Regions from separate parts of the Pseudoalteromonas sp. DL2-H2.2 genome, predicted to be linked through region 1. Evidence: predicted binding sites of a transcription regulator. Region 1 holds the regulator's gene; each other region holds the start of a gene.
What was found. The regulator sigma-54, encoded in region 1, starts transcription at its own class of promoters, with help from an activator protein. The targets are predictions, from matches to a motif close to GTTGGCACGNNNNTNGNNT.
Positions count from the first base shown of each region.

Region 1 (3,125 bases):
AAGACAATACCAAGCAACCACAAGAGAAGGGTAATCCGTGAGTAAGTTAACCGCCACGGCACTGGCCAAAAGCTACAAGGGCAGGCAAGTCGTTAAGAACGTTGAATTGAGCGTTGAGGCAGGCAGTATTGTTGGTCTGCTCGGCCCTAATGGCGCGGGTAAAACCACCACCTTTTACATGATTGTCGGCTTGGTGCCCAGTGATAAGGGTAGCATTCACATTGATGATCAAGACATTACCTTGCTGCCTATGCACAGTCGGGCAAGGTTAGGCATTGGTTACCTGCCTCAAGAATCCTCTATTTTTCGTAAACTGACCGTCTATCAGAACCTGATGGCCATCTTGGAAACCCGTAAGGAGCTCAATAAAGAGCAGCGAGAAGTCATCCTCAACGAGTTGTTAGATGAATTTAATATCCAACATATTCGGGATAGCCAGGGTATGGCTTTGTCGGGTGGTGAACGTCGCCGGGTAGAAATTGCACGCGCCCTTGCGGCAGATCCAAAATTTATCTTATTGGATGAGCCTTTCGCTGGCGTTGATCCCATTTCGGTGTTAGATATAAAGAAAATTATCGAACACTTAAAAAACCGCGGCATAGGCGTGCTGATCACCGACCACAATGTACGTGAAACGCTGGACGTCTGTGAGAAAGCTTATATAGTGTCACATGGTGAACTCATAGCAGCAGGCACCCCGGAGCATGTTCTTGCCGATCAAACCGTGCGGGATGTCTACCTAGGTGAGCAATTCAGGCTATAGTTATAAGATTAGAAGTAAATAACAAAAAGGATTGTTAGAGATACATGAGGCAATCGCTACAGCTGCGCATGGGGCAGCAACTGACAATGACACCACAGCTGCAACAGGCCATTCGCCTGTTACAGTTGAGTACGCTAGATCTCCAACAAGAAATCCAAGAAGCGCTTGATAGCAACCCTTTGTTGGAAGTGGAAGAAGGTGAGTCTGAATCACATGACAATGAAACTCAGTCCAAATCGGATACTGAGTTAGAACAACACACAACCAATGATAATGACAGCTTTGAGGACTCGGCTGTCAGTGACTACGAACAAGACAGCGATGCTGCATTAAACAAAGACACAGTCAGTGACGATCTGGCAATGGACGTCACCTGGGACGAGTACATCAGTGCCGCCCCGGCAAGCAGCTCTGGCCCGATGCCAGAAGATGAAACCATCTATCAGGGCAAAACCACTGAGACGCTGCAAGAATATATGATGTGGCAACTAGAGCTCACGCCTTTCAGCCCAACTGACAGAGCCATCGCTTTGGCGATAGTGGAAGCCGTTGATGATGCTGGCCTGCTGACAATCAGCTGTGAAGACATTGTCGAGAGCATGAATCAAGACAATGACGACGAACACATAGAACTGGACGAAGTTGAAGCCGTACTGAAACGGGTGCAATTATTCGATCCCGTTGGTATTGCTGCGCGCAGCTTGCAGGAATGCTTGTGTATCCAGCTCAACCAGTTTGATCGCAACACCCCCTGGCTCACTCAAACCAAAGAAATCCTGACTGAACACATTGATTTGCTGGCTAGCCGCGATTATCGCACTTTGATGAAAAAGACCAAGCTCAAAGAAGCGGATCTGAAAGAAGTAATGACCCTGATCCACAGCCTGAATCCGAAACCTGCTGCCAGCATAGTGCAAGAAGAAGCGGACTATGTGATCCCGGATGTGTCGGTGAAAAAGGTGAAAGGACGCTGGGTTGTTGAGCTCAACCCGGACTCAATGCCAAAAATCAGAGTGAACGATCACTACGCCGCTATGTCTCGCTCCGTCAAGTCGAGCACCGATAGCCAGTTTATTCGCTCGCACCTGCAAGAGGCAAAATGGTTCATCAAGAGCCTGGAAAGTCGTAACGAAACTTTATTAAAAGTTACTAATTGCATTGTGCAGCAACAACAGGCATTCTTTGAACATGGCCCCGAGGCAATGAAGCCGATGGTACTCAATGATGTGGCCGAAATGGTCGACATGCATGAGTCCACGATTTCACGTGTCACTACGCAAAAGTATATGCACACGCCACGCGGTATCTATGAGTTGAAGTATTTCTTCTCAAGCCATGTCAGCACTGAAAACGGAGGAGAATGCTCTTCGACTGCAATCAGAGCATTGATCAAAAAGCTAATTGCCGCTGAAAACACAGCTAAGCCATTAAGTGACAGCAAAATAGCGGATGTATTGGCAGATCAAGGGATCAAAGTGGCTAGACGTACAATTGCCAAATACCGAGAGTCTTTGGCTATCCCACCGTCGAATCAGCGTAAAAGCCTGATTTAGACGTAACTACAGAAGGAAAATGCTTATGCAACTAAATTTAACTGGTCGACATGTAGAAATCACCGATTCGTTAAGAGACTATGTAACAAACAAGTTTGCGAAGCTAGAAAGGCACTTTGATCACATCAATAATGTGCATGTTATCCTAGATGTCGAAAAGCTGATCCAAAAAGCAGAAGCCACACTACATGTGAACGGGGGAGAAATCTTTGCCTCAACCGAACACCGGGATATGTATGCCGCAATAGACGGACTTATCGACAAGCTTGATCGCCAGGTGATCAAGCATAAAGAGAAGCTAACTCGACACTAATCATGAAACTAAGCTCATTGATTTCACAGGACTGCAGCAAAGCTGCGGTCCTTTTTAATAGCAAAAAACGCATTCTAGAGTACATCAGTGAACTGGCTCACAGCCAGCTTCCTGACAGTAATGCCCATGATATCCTGGACGCTTTACTGAGCCGTGAAAAACTCGGTAGTACCGGCATAGGTAAAGGGATCGCGCTGCCACATGGCCGCCTGCCTGGCATAGATAAAGTGGTCGCCATGCTGCTGGTTAACCAACAAGGCATTGCCTTTGACGCCATCGACAATCAACCCGTCGACATTTTTGTGGCACTCATCGTACCCGAGGGAGAAAATCAACAACATTTGCAGACCTTGGCAACAATCGCTGATAAACTTAAAAACAAGGTGTTTTGTAAACGAATCAGACAAGCTCACAATGATCAGGAGTTATTTGCGATAATTGAAGAGTTTGACAACTAACGGAGAGTTTCAGTGCAGCTAATTATTGTCAGTGGTCG
Region 1 covers NZ_JAKGBD010000002.1:635,571-638,695, forward strand. Annotated here, with positions in the region: gene lptA (lipopolysaccharide transport periplasmic protein LptA) at 1-41, shown strand, start outside; gene lptB (LPS export ABC transporter ATP-binding protein) at 38-763, shown strand; gene L1285_RS05530 (RNA polymerase factor sigma-54) at 808-2,316, shown strand; gene hpf (ribosome hibernation promoting factor) at 2,342-2,629, shown strand; gene L1285_RS05540 (PTS sugar transporter subunit IIA) at 2,632-3,087, shown strand; gene rapZ (RNase adapter RapZ) at 3,100-3,125, shown strand, end outside.

Region 2 (3,125 bases), on a different contig from region 1:
AATGATAAAAACGAGCTGGTAAGAACAATTGACCTTAAAGATCAAAATCCCGGCGCAGTTCGCTTTGACTGGGATGGTAAAAGCACCGATGGTGAAATGTTACCGCCTGGAGATTATACAATAAAGGCTGAGGGCTCTGTAAACGGCAAGTTTACAGCCTTGCCTACAGCGACTTTCAGAAACATTGAAAGCGTCAACGTCAATGGTGCAAGCGGCATCGTTATTAACACTAAAGCGGGTGCCGTGCGGCTTACTGACGTCGCGGAATTAGCCTAATTAAAAAGATTTAACCTTAATAGCAAGAGGTGAGAGTATGAGTTTCAATATTGCATTAACTGGTTTAGCTGCGGCTCAGAAAGACCTGGATACCACAGCTAACAACATTGCCAACGTGAATACGACAGGCTTTAAAGAATCGCGTGCTGAATTTGCATCTGTGTATGCATCTTCCGTATTTAGCGCCGGTAAGACAAAAAATGGTGACGGTGTACAAACCACTATGGTTGCGCAGCAATTTCACCAGGGGTCTTTGAACTTTACTCAAAACTCGCTGGACCTTGCGATAACTGGTGAAGGCTACTTTGCGATGAGTGAAGATTTGGGTAGCCAGGATTATACATTCACCCGTGCAGGTGCATTTAAGCTGAACAAGGATAATTTTATTGTTGATGCAAATGGTAATTTTCTTCAGGGTTTCCCAGTTGACCCAAGTACGGGTGATACAACATCAGTGAGCTTAAGCACATCGTCACCATTGCAGATACCTGACGCGTCAGGCTCTCCGCGTGCAACGACAAATGTTTATTCATCATTTAACTTAGACTCAACAGCGACGGCACCAACCGTTCCATTCGCTCCAGATACAACGGCATCTTATAATAGCTCGACGTCAACGACAGTGTATGACTCATTAGGAGAGCCACACACTTTACAGCTCTTCTTCCGTAAAGAAGACCCAACAACTAACCCAAATGAGTGGCAAGTTTATGCGACACTTGGGGGAAAATCATTTGACTCCGGTGGTAATGAAATTATTCCACCTGCAGCAATAACGCCAATCACAGAATTTGAGTTTAATGCGCAAGGTTTCCCCGATACTACAGGAGGAGCTCCGAATGCAGGCACAACTTTTAATCCACTCAATTTAACCGCAGGTAATATATCTGGGTTGTTAACTAACGGCGCGACGTTTCCGTCTGATATTCAATTAAATTGGCGTGATGAAGCGAATACATCTAATAAATTACCAACACAGTTTGCCAGCCGTTTTGAGGTCAAAGCGCTTGAACAGGACGGTGCAACAACAGGCAGGCTAGCGGGTATCGATATTGGGTCAGATGGCAAAATTGTTGCCTCATACAGTAACGGGGATTCGACCTTCCTGGGGCAAGTTGCCATGGTGCGGTTTTCAAACTCACAAGGTTTGACAGAAGCTGGTAACACGGGATGGAAAAAGAGTTTAACATCGGGTGAGCCGATCGCGGGTGAACCAGGTTCGGGTACATTGGGCACCATCAACTCCTCTGCTCTGGAGCAGTCGAACGTAAACTTGACGAACGAGCTGGTTGATCTGATCAGCGCACAGCGAAACTTCCAGGCAAACTCACGGGCACTGGAAGTCAACTCAACACTTCAACAGAACATTCTGCAGATCCGATAATCACCTTTATTATCTCACAAGGCCGCTCCAAAGCGGCCTTTTCATTTTCTTGACGATCATCTTGGCATCTATATTGCTTTATACAGTATAGATTGAACAATTTTAGGTCGTTCCCATGGATAAAATGCTGTATGTCGCCATGTCAGGCGCCAAGCAAAACCTGGTTGGTGTCGGGCTGAAGGCAAATAACCTGGCCAACGCCAATACTACTGGTTTTAAAGCCGACTTTGCACAGGCCCGCTCAATGCAGGCATTTGGTGAAGGGCTGCCCACCCGCGTATTTGCGATGCAGGAGCGCCCGGGAACCATGATGACGAGTGGCGCCATTACTGAAACGGGTCGGGAGCTGGATATTGCGGTGGATGAAAAATCCTGGATAAGCGTTGTAGATGCCGCAGGCGAAGAGGCCTATACCAAGGTTGGTACCCTCAATATCACCTCAGATGGGGCGCTGGTCACTAGCCATGGTCGTCAATTAATTGGCGAAGGTGGGCCCATTATACTGCCGCTGCCGGTAGAAAAGGTAGTCTTCAGTGACGATGGCTCTATTCAGGTTCGCCCGCAGGGTGCGCCAGCCAACTTTTTGGAAGTGGTAGACCGATTAAAGATTATTAACGCAGATAATAGCAAACTTGAGAAAGGCAATGATGGTTTGTTCAGACCAAAGGAAGAGCTGCTTGAAGATGGCGTGTGTGGGTTTTGTGAAATTTCTCCAACTGCCAAAGTAATGAGCGGCTATCTGGAAATGTCCAACGTGAATCCGGTTCACGAAATGGTAGACATGGTAAACCTTCAGCGTCAGTTTGAAATGCAGATTAAACTGATGAAAACCGCTGAAGAAATTGATGAGCGACACACTTCGCTCCTGCGTATCGTTTAAGAGAGTGAGGTATAGATTATGAACCCAGCATTATGGATCAGTAAAACCGGCCTAGATGCCCAGCAAACTGATATTTCGGTGATTTCGAATAACCTGGCGAATGCCAGCACCGTCGGCTATAAGAAAAGCCGCGCGATATTTGAAGACTTACTCTATCAGAATATTAATCAGCCAGGTGGCCGCTCCTCTCAGGATACAGAGCTACCATCAGGCTTGATGTTAGGTGCGGGTGCCAAAGTGGTCGCAAACCAGAAAAACTTCTCGCAAGGCAATATGCTGAGCACAGAAAACTCACTGGACTGGATGGTTCAGGGGCCTGGTTTTTTTGAAATTCAGATGCCCGATGGCACCATCGCCTACACACGCAACGGCCAGTTTACCACAGATGAAGAAGGCCGAATTGTCACCTCTGGCGCGGGCTTCCCGGTGCAGCCTGAGATGAACGTTCCGGACAATGCCAACTCCATTACTATTTCTCAGGATGGTGAGGTGTCAGTCAGTATCCAGGGCGAAGCCGCTAATACGGTCATAGGTCAGCTGGTTATCAGCGATTTTATTAACCCGTCGGGTCTGGAACCAATCGGT
Region 2 covers NZ_JAKGBD010000009.1:1,718-4,842, forward strand. Annotated here, with positions in the region: gene L1285_RS15300 (flagellar hook assembly protein FlgD) at 1-276, shown strand, start outside; gene flgE (flagellar hook protein FlgE) at 314-1,660, shown strand; gene L1285_RS15310 (flagellar basal body rod protein FlgF) at 1,776-2,540, shown strand; gene flgG (flagellar basal-body rod protein FlgG) at 2,559-3,125, shown strand, end outside.
Region 2: the regulator sigma-54 is predicted to act here: its motif matches at 1,721-1,739, upstream of L1285_RS15310 (flagellar basal body rod protein FlgF).

Region 3 (3,125 bases), on a different contig from region 1:
CGTCTTTGCTTTTGGTCAGGTAAGTGTAGTAAGTATTATCTTTTTCTTCGTAAACCAGTTCATCTTTTGACTGGTCCTCACCTAATACATGGCGAAAGACCTGAAAACCGAGCAAAGTGACCGGGTCTTTTTTGATATAGTAAATGCTGCGATTGTCATTGCCCCATTCAATGCTTTGTGCTGCGCCTTCGAGCTTGTCTGTGTAGATTTCACCGGTTTCCAGGTTTTTCACGCTGATTGTGTAGATACGGCGGCTGAGGGTATCTTCCGCAAACGCCATGAGTTTACCATCCGGACTCACACTCAGTGCGCCCAGGCCATAATATGACTGACCTTCGGCGCGCTCATTGGCGTTAAAAATCTCTGTGGCATCACTGCCATCGGCGTGTTGGCTGCGATAGTAAGCACGGTATTCCTGGCTGCCCTTCACTTCACTGAAGTAATAATAATCACCGCGTTTTAACGGTACGCTGCGATCGTCTTTGGCGATTTTATTTTTTATTTCTTCAAACAGCGTTGTGCGCAGCGTATCAATCGGCGCCAGCTTTGCATCGGCGTAACGGTTTTCCTGCTCCAGGTGAGACAGCACCTCAGTTGAACTGCGCGTGTCATCCCGCAGCCAGTGATAATTGTCGACCAGTTTGTAACCGTGGATCTCGGTTACATGAGGTATTTTTTTTGCAACGGGTGGCTGAACCTGTTGTTGGCTAGCCTGAGTGTCTGTGTTTTGTGTAGGTGTCGTCTGGCTGCATGCGCTGGCCAGTAAAACAGCTCCGGCAAGAGCGCTTAGTTTTATTGTTCTCATGTCTGTCCTTTGTGACATTCGGGTGTGACCCGTTTATTAGTGAAGCGAGCTAGGCCCAAAATGTGTTTAACTTAATTGTTGTGGGATTGTAATCACATTCGAAACAAAAGTACAAAAAGGCTGAGACAAGCGGGGGTTAGCGAGTAAATAAAGGTAAACGAAAGGGCCAGCTCAGTGTTGAGCTGGCATGCCCTCTGTTAGCAGTTTTCGTTTTCTGCATTAAGGTTTTCTTTGGCTTCTTCGCACAGGTCTTCAGCCTTGTTCTGTACATCAGTGATGGCCTCGTCTACGCGCTCGCCTGCATTTTCTGCCGGGCCGTCAGAACAACCAGCCAGACCTAAAATGGTGATAAATAAAGTGGCTTGTAGTGCAGTAATAATGTGGTTCATAATGTGCTCCTTAATCAATTCAATGAGGTTACTTGCGGCTGCTAAGCGTTTGGCTTTTTAATCACAGGCAGCACAAACGACAGCAAAACCAGCGCAATAAACACAAAGAACAGTATTTGTGCTATGCCTGCTGCGGCACCGGCGATGCCCCCAAAGCCTAAGATGGCACTGATCAGTGCAAGTACTAAAAATCCAAGTGACCAACGTAACATGTGAACCTCCTGTCGGTGTTTTGTTAAGCAGGGCAACAGCCCTGCTAAGTCAGTGATGTGACCTGTACAACTAGGCGGTCAATTCCTGAAGTGCTTTCATTTCGTCATGGCAAGCCTGCATGCGGACCTGAACTTGTCTTAAGTCCTGAACACACTGAGGTGGTAATTGTTGCTCCAGCGCATCGGCCACTTTATCTAGCACCTTGTCCTCTACTTCTTCCAGCTGAGATATGTAGGTGTGTGTTTTGTCAGTACTCAATACACCCAGCACCTTAGTGTAATGCTCACGCAACGTAACCAGCATGTCAGAGTCAGTCTCGTGCTCGCCTTCATCAATCAGCGCGTAGGTTTGCAACTTCGAGATAGCCTGAACCTTTTCAGTGATCATGGTGTTGAAAATGGCACTGATGCGCTCATCGTCTACTTTGTCTTTGGCGTCTTTGTAAAACTCCATGCCACCATTGAGCACCTTGACTAATTCCTTCAACGGTTCCATATCGTAGTTCGAATGTGTCATCGTTTAACTCCTTACTTGATTGCTTAAGTTTGTTTGTTGCTTAGACTAATGCATTGCCCGTGCCAGCTTTAAATTCGTTTAATATCATATATTTATGCTTCTTTGATTAAACGGACGATGCAAGCTTTACCTTGAGTCTGTAACTTTTACGCTTAACGACTCTGTACTTCTTTCTCACCTTGCGGTTTGTGTGTACGCTGGCGCATATTGATTTGCATGTCCTCCAGGTTAGCACCGCCTTTGGCATTAAAATCCAGCGTACGAATAGGAAAGGGAATAAGAATGTCGTTTTCTTCCAGGGTTCTGTGAATTGCAATAATGGCTTTGTGGCGCATCTGCATAAAGCCAATCTCACCGGGATAGTCAATCCAGAACCACACCAGCAGATTGACAGAGCTGTCACCAAACCCGCAGGCATACACATCGGTTTCGTGTTGTTTTATGACGCCATCCAGCTCGTTTATGGCCTCCACTATCACAGATTCGGCCTGCTCGATATCATCGGCATAAGAGATCCCTACTTCTATTTCTATTCGTCGGGTGGCCAGGCGGGAGTAGTTGATCAATTCATTTTTAAACAGGATCTTGTTGGGCACTATGGCCAGCTGACCATAAAAGTTCTCAATTAAAGTATTGCGCAGGTTAATTCGGCGGACGGTGCCGAAGGTGTCGCCGGCTTCCACCACATCGCCAACCCGAAATGGTTTTCGAATACCCATTACAACTCCGGCTATCATGTTTTCGGTCATATCCTGAAAGGCAAAACCGACTGCCAGGCCTATGATGCCGGCACCGGCAAGTAGTGACGCCACCGCTTTTGACAGCCCCATAATATCCAGGGCAAAGAAAAACCCGATCGCAACCAGGATCACACGACAGATCCCCGCAATCAGTCCGGCTATCTGGTTTGACTCAAACAAGCGTTTGAGCAAGGTCAGCAGCCAGCGCGCAAGGAATTTAGACAGAATCACAAACACAATAAAAATGAGTGTTGCAATGACCAGGTTGGGCAAATTCTTAATCGTCAGTTCGGCCCAGTGGACGAGCTTTTCGTTGATCAGCGACCAGAAGTCTTGTGGGGTAAATGTAAATGACATAACGCCTCCTTATTTGTATCTGGTGATAGCAGCAGGGAGCGTGCCATTGAGCGATGTATTTAATTTCAATAGGTTAGTAAAAATCGCGCTGATCTGTGTAGAAAT
Region 3 covers NZ_JAKGBD010000014.1:68,504-71,628, forward strand. Annotated here, with positions in the region: gene L1285_RS19530 (S9 family peptidase) at 1-805, opposite strand, end outside; gene L1285_RS19535 (hypothetical protein) at 1,003-1,194, opposite strand; gene L1285_RS19540 (DUF1328 family protein) at 1,236-1,406, opposite strand; gene L1285_RS19545 (PA2169 family four-helix-bundle protein) at 1,477-1,923, opposite strand; gene L1285_RS19550 (mechanosensitive ion channel family protein) at 2,076-3,020, opposite strand.
Region 3: the regulator sigma-54 is predicted to act here: its motif matches at 1,972-1,990, upstream of L1285_RS19545 (PA2169 family four-helix-bundle protein).

Region 4 (3,125 bases), on a different contig from region 1:
TTTTGGCGAACGCGAGACATGGACGTCGAGCCGGAAGCCCCCCACAAGGATGTGTGCCCACTCGTACCAGAGATTAAGTATCTCTTTTATGGCGAACGCGAGACATGGACGGGTGAGCCGAAAGCCCTCCGCAAGGAGGTTTGTCCACTCGTACCAGAGATTAATTATCTCTTTTTTGGCGAACTGTGGTGTAAAGTCAAGCTTTAGCTTGGTCTTTACGCAAGGTGAAATAGTGATACCGGCTCTGGGCCGGTATCTCCGTTATACAGCAGTTTAGCCTGACGTTTGGTTGCAGTAGCCGAGCTCATGCGGCCACTGCCACGCTTTGGAACTGCTGTGCAGTGCGTTTCTCAGTCATTTTAAAATTGATACTCTACCGAGACCGAGGCCACATCCATATCCGGTTCAATGTTTTTTTCCAGCTCATAGCGTACGTATTCCAGACGCAGATTGACGTTGTCGCTGACATGAAACGTTGCACCCGCACCATATAGCCAGTCGCCCCCTTCGAGCTCAGAGGTTATCCGGCCAATAGCCGGGATGTCGGTATAGAGCTCAGCGTCCCACTCCAGCCAGCCGCCTTTGGCGTACAAAGAAAAGTATTCATTAATAGGAGCCGACAAGAGGGTAGACAAAGAGACGCCGTCTATTTCCGCGCTGCTGTCTATGTCACTGGCTTCATCAAAGTTTTCGTATGCCAGCTCAAAGCTCCAGTATGGATTGATTTTCGTACCTACATAGGCCTTGAGCATGGAAGCATCTTCATCAAACGAGGTGTCATTTTCTCTGTCTTCCCACTGAAAAGAGTATTGGCCATAACCCAGGCCGGTGTAGATCTTGTAGCTGTCCGGATCGGATGTGGTCTCTGCTTGTGCCATCGTTGCTGTCATACCACACAGTGCAAGTAACGTCGTTGCAATAGAAAAGCGTTTCATAATTGATCCCTCTTTATTCAATCTGTTTGTTTAAAGCGTTAAAACGGGGTTATCTGCAAAGACTGTTATGCGTCTTTATCCAGAGTCAGGCGAGACTTGACCGATTTTACATCGTCGGCATTTTTGGCAATTTGCACTGCAAGCTGGCGCTCGGCGTCGGTATCTACATCCCCTGAGAGGGTCACGACACCGCGCTCGACATCGACGTCAATGTCGGTGCCATCGATGTCAGAATCAAATAAAAATCGTGACTTGATCACTGTGGCAATTTTGGCATCGGTAAAGGTGCTGGTTTCTGCCTGGTGTTGGCCCGACGTCTTGTCATCAGACATATCGACAACCGTTAGTTCATTCTCTATGTTTTTAACTCCGTCAATGCCCAGCACCAGCTCTTGAGCAAGTTTTTTGTCAACGGCATGTTCAACTTCACCGGTCAAAATGACCGTGCCATTTTTTACATCTGTATTGATATCGAAGTTGTTCAATTCACCATTAAATAACAGGGTGGCTTCTGCTTTGCCGTCAATCCAGGCATCACTGGCTTCTTTTTCCCAGTTATTGTCAGCGGCAAAGGCAGAACTGGCCATTAAAGAGGTAGTTAGCAAAGAGATAAACAGTGTCTTTTTCATATTTCGACTCCTTAAAAATTAGATTCGATATAGATAGAGCAATATATTTGCCAATTTTAAGGTGTTGATTTTTATTGGTTATATTTTTTAGGCTATAAAAGAGTGAAAAATTTTTATGTAAAATATCAATGACTTTGTAATTTTTACTCTCTTCTATAGAAAAAGTTTAAAACTCTCAGGTTCATCACTAAATACGAATCAACCCACTAAACCGCGCGGCTTTTTGTCTCGTACTGTTACCGGGTAGAAACGCAAGATAAGAGCACATAATGCAGTTAACGAGTGATGAGCAGTCGAGGGTCATTGAGATGGCCTGGGAAGACAGAACGCCGTTTGAGGCCATTGAGCAGCAATTCGGATTAAACGAATCAGCATTGATCCGACTAATGCGCACTCACCTTAAGCCTGCCAGCTTTCGACTGTGGCGCAAGCGGGTGAGTGGTCGGGCAACCAAGCACGGTAAGATACGACCGGCTGAGGTGTCCAGAGGTTATTGCCCGACACAGTATAAGCATCGCTAAGCAGAGCGCATAATTTAAGCAGGCTGGCTATCAGGCGTGGTAGCTGGGCGTCTGCGGATAAAAAAGGCACTCAGAATGCTCAGTAGCAACACTATTGCTAAGCCGAACGCCCACAATGGGATGCTTGAGCGCGGTGCGCTTTGCACCTGATAACTGGCATTAAAGCTCAGGCTTAAAGGCGCCTGGGCTGCGTAAGTGTATTTTTCGCCGTTTCGGGTGCCAAATTCTGCAACCTGAATAGACACCTCGGTTTCACTGGTATTGGCTGGAGCATTGAAGTACAGCCGGGCAAGGCGACCGCTACCGGCAGCACTTTGTGCCGGTGCGACCTGGCTTGCAATATACTGGATCTGTCCTGATTGCAGGTCCGCTTGGTTACGCAGGGTGTAAAGGTGTTTCTTATTGAGAAAGTCACCCTGTTCCAGCTGCGTGCCCTTGGCTTTAGCATCCTGATCAATAAGGGTGACAGATTTGGCGTCGTAGCTTAGGGTCAGCTGTACGCCGTAGACCTTAGGCAGGTTTTCCACCATCACATCTACATAAAATTCGCTGCCGGTTTTGATTTGCGGGTTAGACGTTTCAAGGTAAATACGCCCTTGCTTTGCAAAAGCGCTCAAGCTCACCAGCAACGCCGCAATACACACCATATAGTTCATCTTGTTGTTCCTTAAAATTATTGTAAAGGGGTTAGCGTTAAACCCTAACCCCATGTATTAGTTACCAGCTTTGTGGTCCTTGCTTACCAAAGTTGGCACCCAGTAAAGTGAGATCCTGCAGGTTGATTGCGCCGTCGCGGTTAAAGTCGGCGGCCATCACATAGCCATTTTGTTCGCCTTCAACTGAGCGATAAGCTCCCAGCAATAGCGTCAGGTCGGCAATGTCGATTTGGTTGTCGCCATTGCTGTCACCACCCACCAGGTTTATCTGACCAAAGTCAATATCGGCCTGACCCGCTGCCAGGTTGACCTGCTTTTCGGCCGTGAGATACCCAGGTGCACTTAGCGTCATAGTGACGTCACCCAGGCCAACGCGCACAGAGA
Region 4 covers NZ_JAKGBD010000004.1:259,557-262,681, forward strand. Annotated here, with positions in the region: gene L1285_RS09295 (outer membrane beta-barrel protein) at 360-935, opposite strand; gene L1285_RS09300 (BON domain-containing protein) at 1,001-1,564, opposite strand; gene L1285_RS09305 (TIGR03643 family protein) at 1,834-2,085, shown strand; gene L1285_RS09310 (cohesin domain-containing protein) at 2,100-2,741, opposite strand; gene L1285_RS09315 (dockerin type I domain-containing protein) at 2,803-3,125, opposite strand, start outside.
Region 4: the regulator sigma-54 is predicted to act here: its motif matches at 1,601-1,619, upstream of L1285_RS09300 (BON domain-containing protein).